DNA from 4 places in the Pseudomonas chaetocerotis genome. Region 1 is predicted to be linked to each of the others. Evidence: riboswitches for the same ligand, from Rfam matches in the RefSeq annotation. Region 1 holds a riboswitch; each other region holds the start of a gene.
What was found. A riboswitch is a leader RNA that binds a small molecule or an ion and turns the genes downstream of it on or off. The one in region 1 is predicted to bind cobalamin.

Region 1 (2,195 bases):
TCAGGATCAGATCGGCCTCACCGGCGGCCTGCCAAAGCAGCCGGCGACTTTCCGCCTCGCCGACCATGGCCAGGTCGAGCTGATACACCGGCGCGCCACTGGCGCGGGCGTGGATCATCGGGTCGAGGAAGTCCGGGCCGCATTTGAACACGCGAACCCGGCGCCCCTGACGCGTATGCAGGCGCGCCAGCGCGGCGGTGACGGTGGTCTTGCCCTGACCGGAAGCTGGTGCAGCGATCAATAGTGCCGGACAGTGACGTGTGGTCATCAGAATTCGATGCCCTTCTGTGCTTTTACCCCGGACTTGAATGCGTGCTTGACCAGGCTCATGTCGGTGACGGTGTCAGCCGCCTCGATCATCCCAGGCAAGGCGCCGCGCCCGGTCACCACCACATGCTGCAACAGTGGCCGGGCTTCGATATCGGCCAGCACCGTGTCCAGTTCGAGGTAGCCATGCTTGAGGGCTATGTTCAGCTCGTCCAGCAGCACCAGGCCGACCGACTCATCACTGAGCAGGCGCTGGGCCACCGCCCAGGCTTGCTGAGCCTTGGCGATATCACGCTGGCGATCCTGGGTTTCCCAGGTGAAGCCTTCGCCCATCACGTGATAGCTGACTTCCTCGGGAAAACGGCGGAAGAAGGTTTCTTCACCGGTGCTGGCCGCACCCTTGATGAACTGCACCACGCCGACCTTGATGCCATGACCCAGGGCACGCGCGACCATGCCGAAGGCGCTGCTGCTCTTGCCCTTGCCATTGCCGCTGTGCACCAGCAGCAGGCCGTATTCATCCTGGGCCTGGGCGATCTTTTCGTCGATCAGGGCTTTCTTGCGTTGCATGCGCGCCTTGTGGCGGGCATCGCGGTCGGTCGATTCGCTCATGCGGTGATCCTGTCAGGCGCCCGTCCCACCGGTTTGATAGGCAGTGGAACGGCAACGAGGAAAACGACGCGGCAATGATCCGCACATCCTCGTTCAGGCGCTAATGGCTGGTCAGGCGAGCGGAAGACAAAAAACACGAACGCCCCGGAGAACCGAAGCGTTGGCCGGACAACGCCCTCCGCGATGCCGTGAAACTGCTACAGGCCGGTCTCCGGGCTTGTGAGTGAACCATGGGTTCTGCGTCGCGCCTTCCCGTGCACATACACAGTGGACTGAAGCGACGTTTGACTCACCTACCGTTGCGGGGGCAGCGCCGGCATTGGAACCGGCTTCCCTGTTTCACCCCTTGGCCGCCATTCACGGCAACGCGGGGCACCTGAAGCAAGGCGCGCAGGGTAGAGGCTGGCAGCCCTGCCCGTCAACGCCGCTCAATGCCTGGGCATGAACCCGGGCGGCTTGCGCGCCAACCAGTCGACGAACGTTCGCAAACGCTCGTCGCTCAGCAGCGCCTCGCGGCTGTTGTAGGTCAGCGCCAGCTCCTTTTCGCTGAAAAGCCGATGAATCTGGTTATGGCAGGCGCGGCAAACCCACAGCGTGGCGGTAATTCGTTCATGACGGGGATAGCGCTTCTGCACATACACCTTGTCGTGCAGCGCCTTGGGAATCAGGTGATGCCGGGTCAACGCGACTGGGCGTGCGCACAGCTCGCAGAACTCGGGCTGAGGCGGCAGGCGAATGGGATCGACCATGGCTGCTCAGGGATTACGCGCGAGCTCTGGCGTGATGACCCGCTTGGCATCGAGGTAGACACGCTGCCAGTAGACGTTGTCGAGGCTATCCAGACGCACCGTGCCGCCACTGGACGGCGCATGCACGAAACGCCCTTCGCCGACATAGATCCCGGCATGACTGACAGCGCGCCCGCCATTGGTGGCAAAGAACACCAGATCGCCGCTTTGCAGGGCGTCGCGGCGGACATCAGGTGTGCGCATGGCACTCAGCTCACGCGTCGAACGCGGCAAACTGATACCAGCGGCATCGCGATAAACGTAGCCGATCAGGCCGCTGCAGTCGAAACCGCCTTCCGGGGTGTTGCCACCGTAGCGATACGGCGTACCGACCAGGCCAAGGGCGCGGAACAACACGTCCTCAGCGCCGCCCTGATAGGAGGACGAGGAGACTGGAGGGGTGTAACCAGGCTGGGGAGAAGGCGCGCGACTGCTGCAGGCACTCAGCAGCAGAGCGAGAGCGATGAGGGCAACACGGGTCGTGGCGGGCATAAGCGAGGCGATCCTGAGCCTGAATGCGCTCTACTC
Region 2 (2,195 bases), on a different contig from region 1:
ATGACCAACTGATCCACGACGTTGCCGTGCAGCACCTCGACGTGCTGTTCGCCATCGACCGCGCCGGCTTGGTCGGCGAAGACGGTCCGACCCACGCCGGCAGCTTCGACCTGTCCTACCTGCGCTGCATTCCCGGCATGCTGGTGATGACTCCGAGCGACGAAAACGAGTTGCGCCGCATGCTCACCACCGGCCACCTGTTCGACGGCCCGGCCGCCGTGCGCTACCCGCGCGGCACCGGCCCCAACGCAGCGCTCGATGCAGGCCTGGAGCCGCTGGAAATCGGCAAGGCGGTCGTGCGCCGCTGGGGCAAGGGCGTCGCCCTGCTGGCCTTCGGCGTGCAACTGGCCGAAGCCCTGCGCGTGGGTGAAACGCTGGATGCCACTGTAGTCGACATGCGCTTCGTAAAACCCCTGGACGAAACCCTGCTACGCGAACTGGCAGGCAACCATGAGCTGCTGGTGACCCTCGAGGAAAACAGCATCATGGGCGGCGCCGGCAGCGCGGTCAGCGAATTCTTCGCTGCAGAAAATCGCCAGGTACCGGTGCTGCACCTGGGCCTGCCGGACTACTACGTCGAGCACGCCAAGCCCAGCCAGATGCTCGCCGAATGCGGTCTCGACGACGCGGGTATCGAACGCGCGGTACGCGAGCGCCTGAGCCTGCTCTAGGCCTGAGCATGAAGCCCGCTCATCGCTGAATGAGCGCGGCTTGCTTGTCATTCATACTCGCGCGCACTAAGGTGCGCGCCATTCATGTTCCGCCAGGGTGTGCTGCGCAAGCGGCGTTAAACGGGAAGTCGGTGCGATGCCGACGCTGCCCCCGCAACGGTAATCGACAGCAAGCGCTGAGCTTGCGCCGCGTCCAACAGCCACTGGGCCAGGCCTGGGAAGGCGGACGCGGGTCGAGAGCCCGGAGACCGGCCAAGGCGGTGCGACTGGTGTTGCGGAGGGCGACACGGTCAAGCGCTGCCCTGCCCGCGCTTGCGCCTGCCTTCCTCGAACGTCTGCCGACCGTTGAGGAAAAATAATGAAACTGTCTCGTCTGGCTCTGGCCATCAGCTTCATGCCTGCTGCCCTGCTGGCTGCCGAGCCGTATCTAAGCGAGCCTCTGGTTATCACTTCGGGCCGCCTGGCCGAGCCGCAAACGCAGGCCACAGCAGCAACCAGTGTATTTACTCGCCAGGATATCGAACGCCTGCAAGTCAGCAGCGTTGTCGAACTGCTGGAACGCGTGCCAGGCCTCAGCGTGGTCCGCACTGGCGGTGCCGGCAGCCAGACTGGCGTGTTCCTGCGTGGCACCAGCACGGCACAAACCCTGGTCCTGGTCGACGGTCAACGCATCGCGGCGGCCTCCAGCGGCACCAGCAGCCTGGAGTTTCTCGCTCCCGAACAGATCGAACGCATCGAAGTGGTCCGTGGCGCCCGTTCGGCACTCTACGGCTCCGACGCCATTGGCGGGGTGATTCAGATCTTCACTCGCCAGGGCGACGGCCCTGGCCTCAAGCCCTACGCGCGCCTGGCGGCTGGCAGCGACAGCACCTACCAGCGCAGCCTTGGCCTCTCCGGCGGTGACGAGCACACTCGCTTTCACCTCGGCGCCGCCCTGGACGAGACAGCCGGCATTGACGCGACCCGCGACGGTTTCGGCACCAATGGCGACGACGACGCCTACCGCAACCGCTCGCTCAGCCTGAATCTGTCGCACCACTTCAATGATGATCTACAGGCTGGCTTCAGCGCACTCGATCAGCGCGGACAGGTGGAATACGACGACGTCTTTACCGGCCTGCTTCCGACAACGGACTTTCAGGTCAGCAGCCTTTCCGGTTTCATCGATGGCCAGCTCAACGAGCGCTGGAACAGCCGTCTGGAAATAGGCCACAGCAAAGACCAGCGCGATAGCGGTGATGACTCGCCGGCAGCGCCAGACTATTCATTCTTTACCTACACCACCTATCGAGACGCTGTGAGCTGGGTAAATACCCTGACGCTCAGCGATAACCAGCAACTGCTGGTCGGTGCCGACTGGTACGAGGATCGCCTGCACAGCAGCGCGGCCTTCGCCGAGGACTCACGCTGGAACCGAGCGGCCTTCGTCCAGCATCGTTACACCGGCGAAACATTTTCTACCGAGCTGGGGCTTCGTCACGACGACAACCAGCAGTTCGGCAGCGAGAACACCTGGAACGCGGC
Region 3 (2,195 bases), on a different contig from region 1:
GGGCACCAGCAGACGGCCGAAACCGGGCGCCTCGGGCGTGCGTTGATAGAGCTGGTAGTGGTCGGGCGTGCTGGCCAGCAGGGTGTAGGGCTGCACGCGGGCGCTGGCGCAACTGCGCGGGCAGGCGCTGAGGTGCACCTGTGGTCGCGCGCCGCTTTCGCGCAGCAGGTCGGCCAGGTGCAGGGCATGGTGCTTGCTGTCGGCCAGGCCGCGTGCGCAGGCGGCCGAGCCGGTACAGGCGACCAGACCAAGCAGCGGCTCGTCGACGTGGGTCAGCAGGCCCAGTTCGCCCAGTGCTGCCAGCAGTTCACGGCTGGCGGGTTCGGGCACATTGCCCAGCAGTACGCCTTGCCAGGGTGTCAGGCGCAGCTCGCCGTCGCCGTGGCGCTCGCTCAGCTCGGCCAGCGCCAGCAGTTGTTCGGCGTGCAGTCGACCGAGCCGAGCACCGGCCAACACCATGTGCAGGCCATTCTGCGCCTGTGGATAAATCCCTGCCGGCGTGTGTTTGATCGTTGCGGCAGGCTGCCACGCCGGTGGGGCCTGCAGGGTGAAATCCAGACGTGCCTGCAGGCGTTGCAGCAATTCGTCGGCAGGGATCTGCGTCAGCAACTGGCGCATGCGTGATTGCTCGGGAGTCGCCAGTTCGAGAAACAGCAACAGGAGTTCGCGCACCAGCGTGACCGCCTGGGTCGCCTCGATTCGCGCCAATGGCGTGTCGAGGGGGCAGCCGGCCAGGCCCAGCAACAGGTGCCGTTCATTCTCGGCGGCCAGCCACAGGTCGTGGGGGTGTGCGCGCATGGCCAGGGCTTCGCCGCCGTCCAGTTGCAGCGCGAACTTGGGCGACAGGGCATGCAGCGCTGGAGTGTCCTGCAGCAGGTCGAGCAACTGGTTGGCCAGCGGGCGCACGTCCACTCGCGCCTGCGGATCGAAGCCGGCAGCAGGGCTGAGCAGCAGGTTGCGCACATCGTCAGCGGCGGCCACGCGCGGGCCGAGTCCGGCGCTCAGCAGTGCATCGATCAGTGCACCTTCCCGGCCGGGGAGCACGCCACGAATCTGCAGGTTGCTGCGGTTGGTCAGCTCCAGCACGCCGCTGGCATGTAGCCGCGCAGCTTCGGCAATCGCCCGCGCCTGGGCACTGTTCAGCACGCCGCCGGGCAGCTTGATGCGGCAGATGCCGCCATCGAGCGCAGGTACGATGCGCAGCAGACCGGGGCAGGCAGAGGCCCGGGGCAGGATTGATTCGACAGTGATGGAGCGGTCGCGCACAGGGTTCACCAGCAACAAAGACGCGGCGACCTAACCAGCGAAATCCCATAGGAGACTTCATGGCATCGGTACACCCCGCCCGATGTTGGCACTCGCGACCAGCGTTCGTCGGCAGGTCTCCTGGCTGACAGGTCTTCGTCCGCCGCGCCTTCCCAGTTACCCAGTGGCTGATTGCATTGGACTCGCTGTTTACAGTTGCGGGGGCAGCTCGGTGGCGATCAGTGATCGCTCCGGATTCCCTCTTCGAGCCTGTCTACGATCTGCGGCGCGTCGGCCCTGCTGCGTTAAAAGCAGACTCGGAATGCTCATGTGCTACAGCACACTGCGCTTCCTCGCCTGCTTTTATTCGCTGGCGCTCACCCTCCGGGCCAGCCTTTGGCTGTTACTCCCGTTGGTCGTTGCGCCTTGCATGGCTCTAGCTCGCGAGATCGTAAACAGACTCTTAGGCCCACTTATAAAGGGCACCGACGAAGGCGCTATTATGCCCGCTTTGCCCGGAGCGCGGACAGGCGGTCCGTCGGGCCTGTGCGAGGACATTGGATGAAACCCTGGTTGACCCTGGTCGGTATCGGCGAAGACGGCTATCCCGGCCTGGGCAAGGCCGCGCGCCGCGCGCTGCTGGCAGCCACGCGCATCGTCGGCGCGCCGCGCCAACTGGCGTTGCTGCCGCCGTGCATCAGCGGCGAGCGGGAAACCTGGCCCAGCCCCTTCGACCTTGAGCCGCTGCTGGCGCGGCGTGGCGAGGCGGTGTGCGTGCTGGCCAGTGGTGACCCGATGTTCTACGGCGTCGGCGCCAGTCTGGCGCGCCAGGTGCCTGCCGACGAGTTGCGGGTATTGCCCGCGCCATCCTCGGTGTCGCTGGCGGCGGCGCGCCTGGGCTGGCCATTGCAGGCGGTGGAGGTGCTGTCACTGGTCGGCCGTCCGCTGGC
Region 4 (2,195 bases), on a different contig from region 1:
TTCTCGCCCAGTAGTTGAGCTGCCGTGCCCTGTCGCCTTGCCAGCGCCAGAGCGCAGGGTTCCGCTACAGCGGGGCTGCCCGTTACGGATCGGATCAGGGGACTGCCGGCTTTCTCCGGCTGGTGGGGCGTAAGCGCTTCGGCGGTGAAGAATGTCAGCTCCAGATTCAGGTGCGTGGCCAGTTCATGCAGCCCCGGTTCGTCGCACTTGTGGGCGATGCTGGCCAATCCAGCGAGGTTATCCACAGTCAGCCCATGCTGTGCCAGGCTGTGGATGAGCAGGGCGAGCAGGTCTTGCCGGGGGCAATCGCGCCTGCAGCCAAGCCCGGCTACCACCATGGGCGAGGCGTCAGGGCCGGGGTTCGAGGGGCTTGGCATCATCAAGGGAGCTCATGCTGTGCAGCGGCGTAGCTCACCATGGCGCATTCCAACGGTCAACCGCGATTGACCGGCCGCCAAGGCCTGCGTAGCCTTCTCGCTTTCGAGGTTCTTCCCGGCACGGCGTCGGGGAGCTAAGAGGGAACAGGGTCTATGCCCTGGCTGCCCCCGCAACTGTGAACGGTCTCAAACCCTTCGAGATACCACTGCCTCTGGCGGGAAGGTGAAGGGCGCGCAACGCGCAGACCGTGAGCCAGGAGACCTGCCTCGATTGACCAGCCAACTGCTCGGACGGGGTGATCCGACGCGGCCAGCGCGCCCTTGCGTGCCCGCCTGCGCGTACCCGTCCGCCGAACTTACCGACGCCACGGGGCCATCCATGAAAACCCTCGCCAAACTGCCTGTCACCATCGTCACCGGTTTTCTCGGTGCCGGCAAAACCACCCTGCTGCGTCACCTGTTGGCCAATGCCGGCGGCCGCCGTATCGCGGTGATCGTCAACGAGTTCGGCGAGCTGGGCATCGATGGCGAGATCCTCAGGCAGTGCTCCATCGGCTGCAGCGAGGAGGAGGCCAACTGCCGTGTCTTCGAGTTGGCCAACGGCTGCCTGTGCTGCACGGTGCAGGAAGAGTTCTTCCCGGTGATGCGCGAGCTGGTGGCGCGCCGTGGCGACCTCGACCATATCCTTATCGAGACCAGTGGCCTGGCGCTGCCCAAGCCTTTGGTGCAAGCCTTCAACTGGCCGGAAATCCGCAACGCCTGCACGGTCGATGCGGTGATCACCGTGGTCGACAGCCCTGCTGTGGCCGCTGGCACCTTCGCCGCCTTCCCCGATCAGGTGGACGAGCAGCGCAAGCTCGATCCCAATCTGGATCACGAATCGCCGTTGCACGAGCTGTTCGCCGACCAACTGGCCAGCGCCGACCTGGTGATCCTCAACAAGGCCGATCTGCTCGACGCCGAGGCGCTGGCTGCGGTGCGCGCCGAGGTTGCCGAGGAGCTGCCGCCGGCGGTCAAGGTGATCGAGGCGCACGGCGGCGAGCTGCCGCTGGACGTGCTGCTGGGTCTGAACAGCGAAACCGAGCTGCATATCGACAGTCGCCGCACCCATCATGACGATGAAGACGAGGACCACGATCACGAGGAATTCGACTCGTTCCACGTGGAACTACCGGAAGCCGAGGAGGCGCGCCTACTTGCCGCGTTGAAGGATGCGGTGGCCAAGTACGGCATCCTGCGCGTAAAGGGGTTCGCGGCCATTCCTGGCAAACCGATGCGTCTGCTGGTGCAAGGTGTTGGCCAGCGCTTCGATCGTCATTTCGACCGCGCCTGGCAGGCCGACGAGCCGCGAGTGAGTCGTCTGGTGGTGATCGGCCAGCAGCTCGACCGCCTGGCTATCGAGGCCGAGCTGCAAGCAGCGCTGGCCTGAGTGATTGTGCGAGGGGCTTTAGCCGCGATTCGGTTCGCGGATAGTCGCTGCTAAAGCCCCTCCCACGATTCGCGCCTGCCACGGAACGAATATGCATCTTCTACGCACCCAGCCCGGCGCTCAATTGCCGGCCGACAGCATCGCCGATCTTGGCCAGACGCCTGCCGAGCTGGTAATCCTGTGCACGGGTGATTCGCATCTCTCCCTGCTGGCCGAAGCCGCCCGGCAACTGCCGGACGACTACCCCAGCCTGCGCCTGGCCAGCCCGGCGCAGCTGAGCAACAACGCCTCGGTGGACTACTACGTCGAGCAGGTGCTGCAGCACGCCAGGGTCATCCTGATCTCGGTGCATGGCGGGGTCAGCTACTGGCGCTATGGCGTCGAGCGCC

Region 2: it holds a riboswitch for cobalamin, as region 1 does, so the genes downstream of both, H3221_RS07915 (TonB-dependent receptor domain-containing protein) here and cobO (cob(I)yrinic acid a,c-diamide adenosyltransferase) in region 1, are expected to answer to the same signal.
Region 3: it holds a riboswitch for cobalamin, as region 1 does, so the genes downstream of both, cobG (precorrin-3B synthase) here and cobO (cob(I)yrinic acid a,c-diamide adenosyltransferase) in region 1, are expected to answer to the same signal.
Region 4: it holds a riboswitch for cobalamin, as region 1 does, so the genes downstream of both, cobW (cobalamin biosynthesis protein CobW) here and cobO (cob(I)yrinic acid a,c-diamide adenosyltransferase) in region 1, are expected to answer to the same signal.

The regions. Positions count from the first base shown of each region.
Region 1 covers NZ_JACFYX020000004.1:330,650-332,844, forward strand. Annotated here, with positions in the region: gene H3221_RS09765 (cobyrinate a,c-diamide synthase) at 1-268, opposite strand, end outside; gene cobO (cob(I)yrinic acid a,c-diamide adenosyltransferase) at 268-879, opposite strand; cobalamin riboswitch at 1,065-1,274, opposite strand; gene H3221_RS09775 (hypothetical protein) at 1,308-1,628, opposite strand; gene H3221_RS09780 (C40 family peptidase) at 1,635-2,159, opposite strand.
Region 2 covers NZ_JACFYX020000003.1:354,472-356,666, forward strand. Annotated here, with positions in the region: gene dxs (1-deoxy-D-xylulose-5-phosphate synthase) at 1-671, shown strand, start outside; cobalamin riboswitch at 750-942, shown strand; gene H3221_RS07915 (TonB-dependent receptor domain-containing protein) at 1,030-2,195, shown strand, end outside.
Region 3 covers NZ_JACFYX020000002.1:152,249-154,443, reverse strand. Annotated here, with positions in the region: gene cobG (precorrin-3B synthase) at 1-1,266, opposite strand, end outside; cobalamin riboswitch at 1,359-1,556, opposite strand; gene cbiE (precorrin-6y C5,15-methyltransferase (decarboxylating) subunit CbiE) at 1,807-2,195, shown strand, end outside.
Region 4 covers NZ_JACFYX020000002.1:173,978-176,172, reverse strand. Annotated here, with positions in the region: gene H3221_RS04775 (cobalamin biosynthesis protein) at 1-380, opposite strand, end outside; cobalamin riboswitch at 467-661, shown strand; gene cobW (cobalamin biosynthesis protein CobW) at 757-1,806, shown strand; gene cobN (cobaltochelatase subunit CobN) at 1,898-2,195, shown strand, end outside.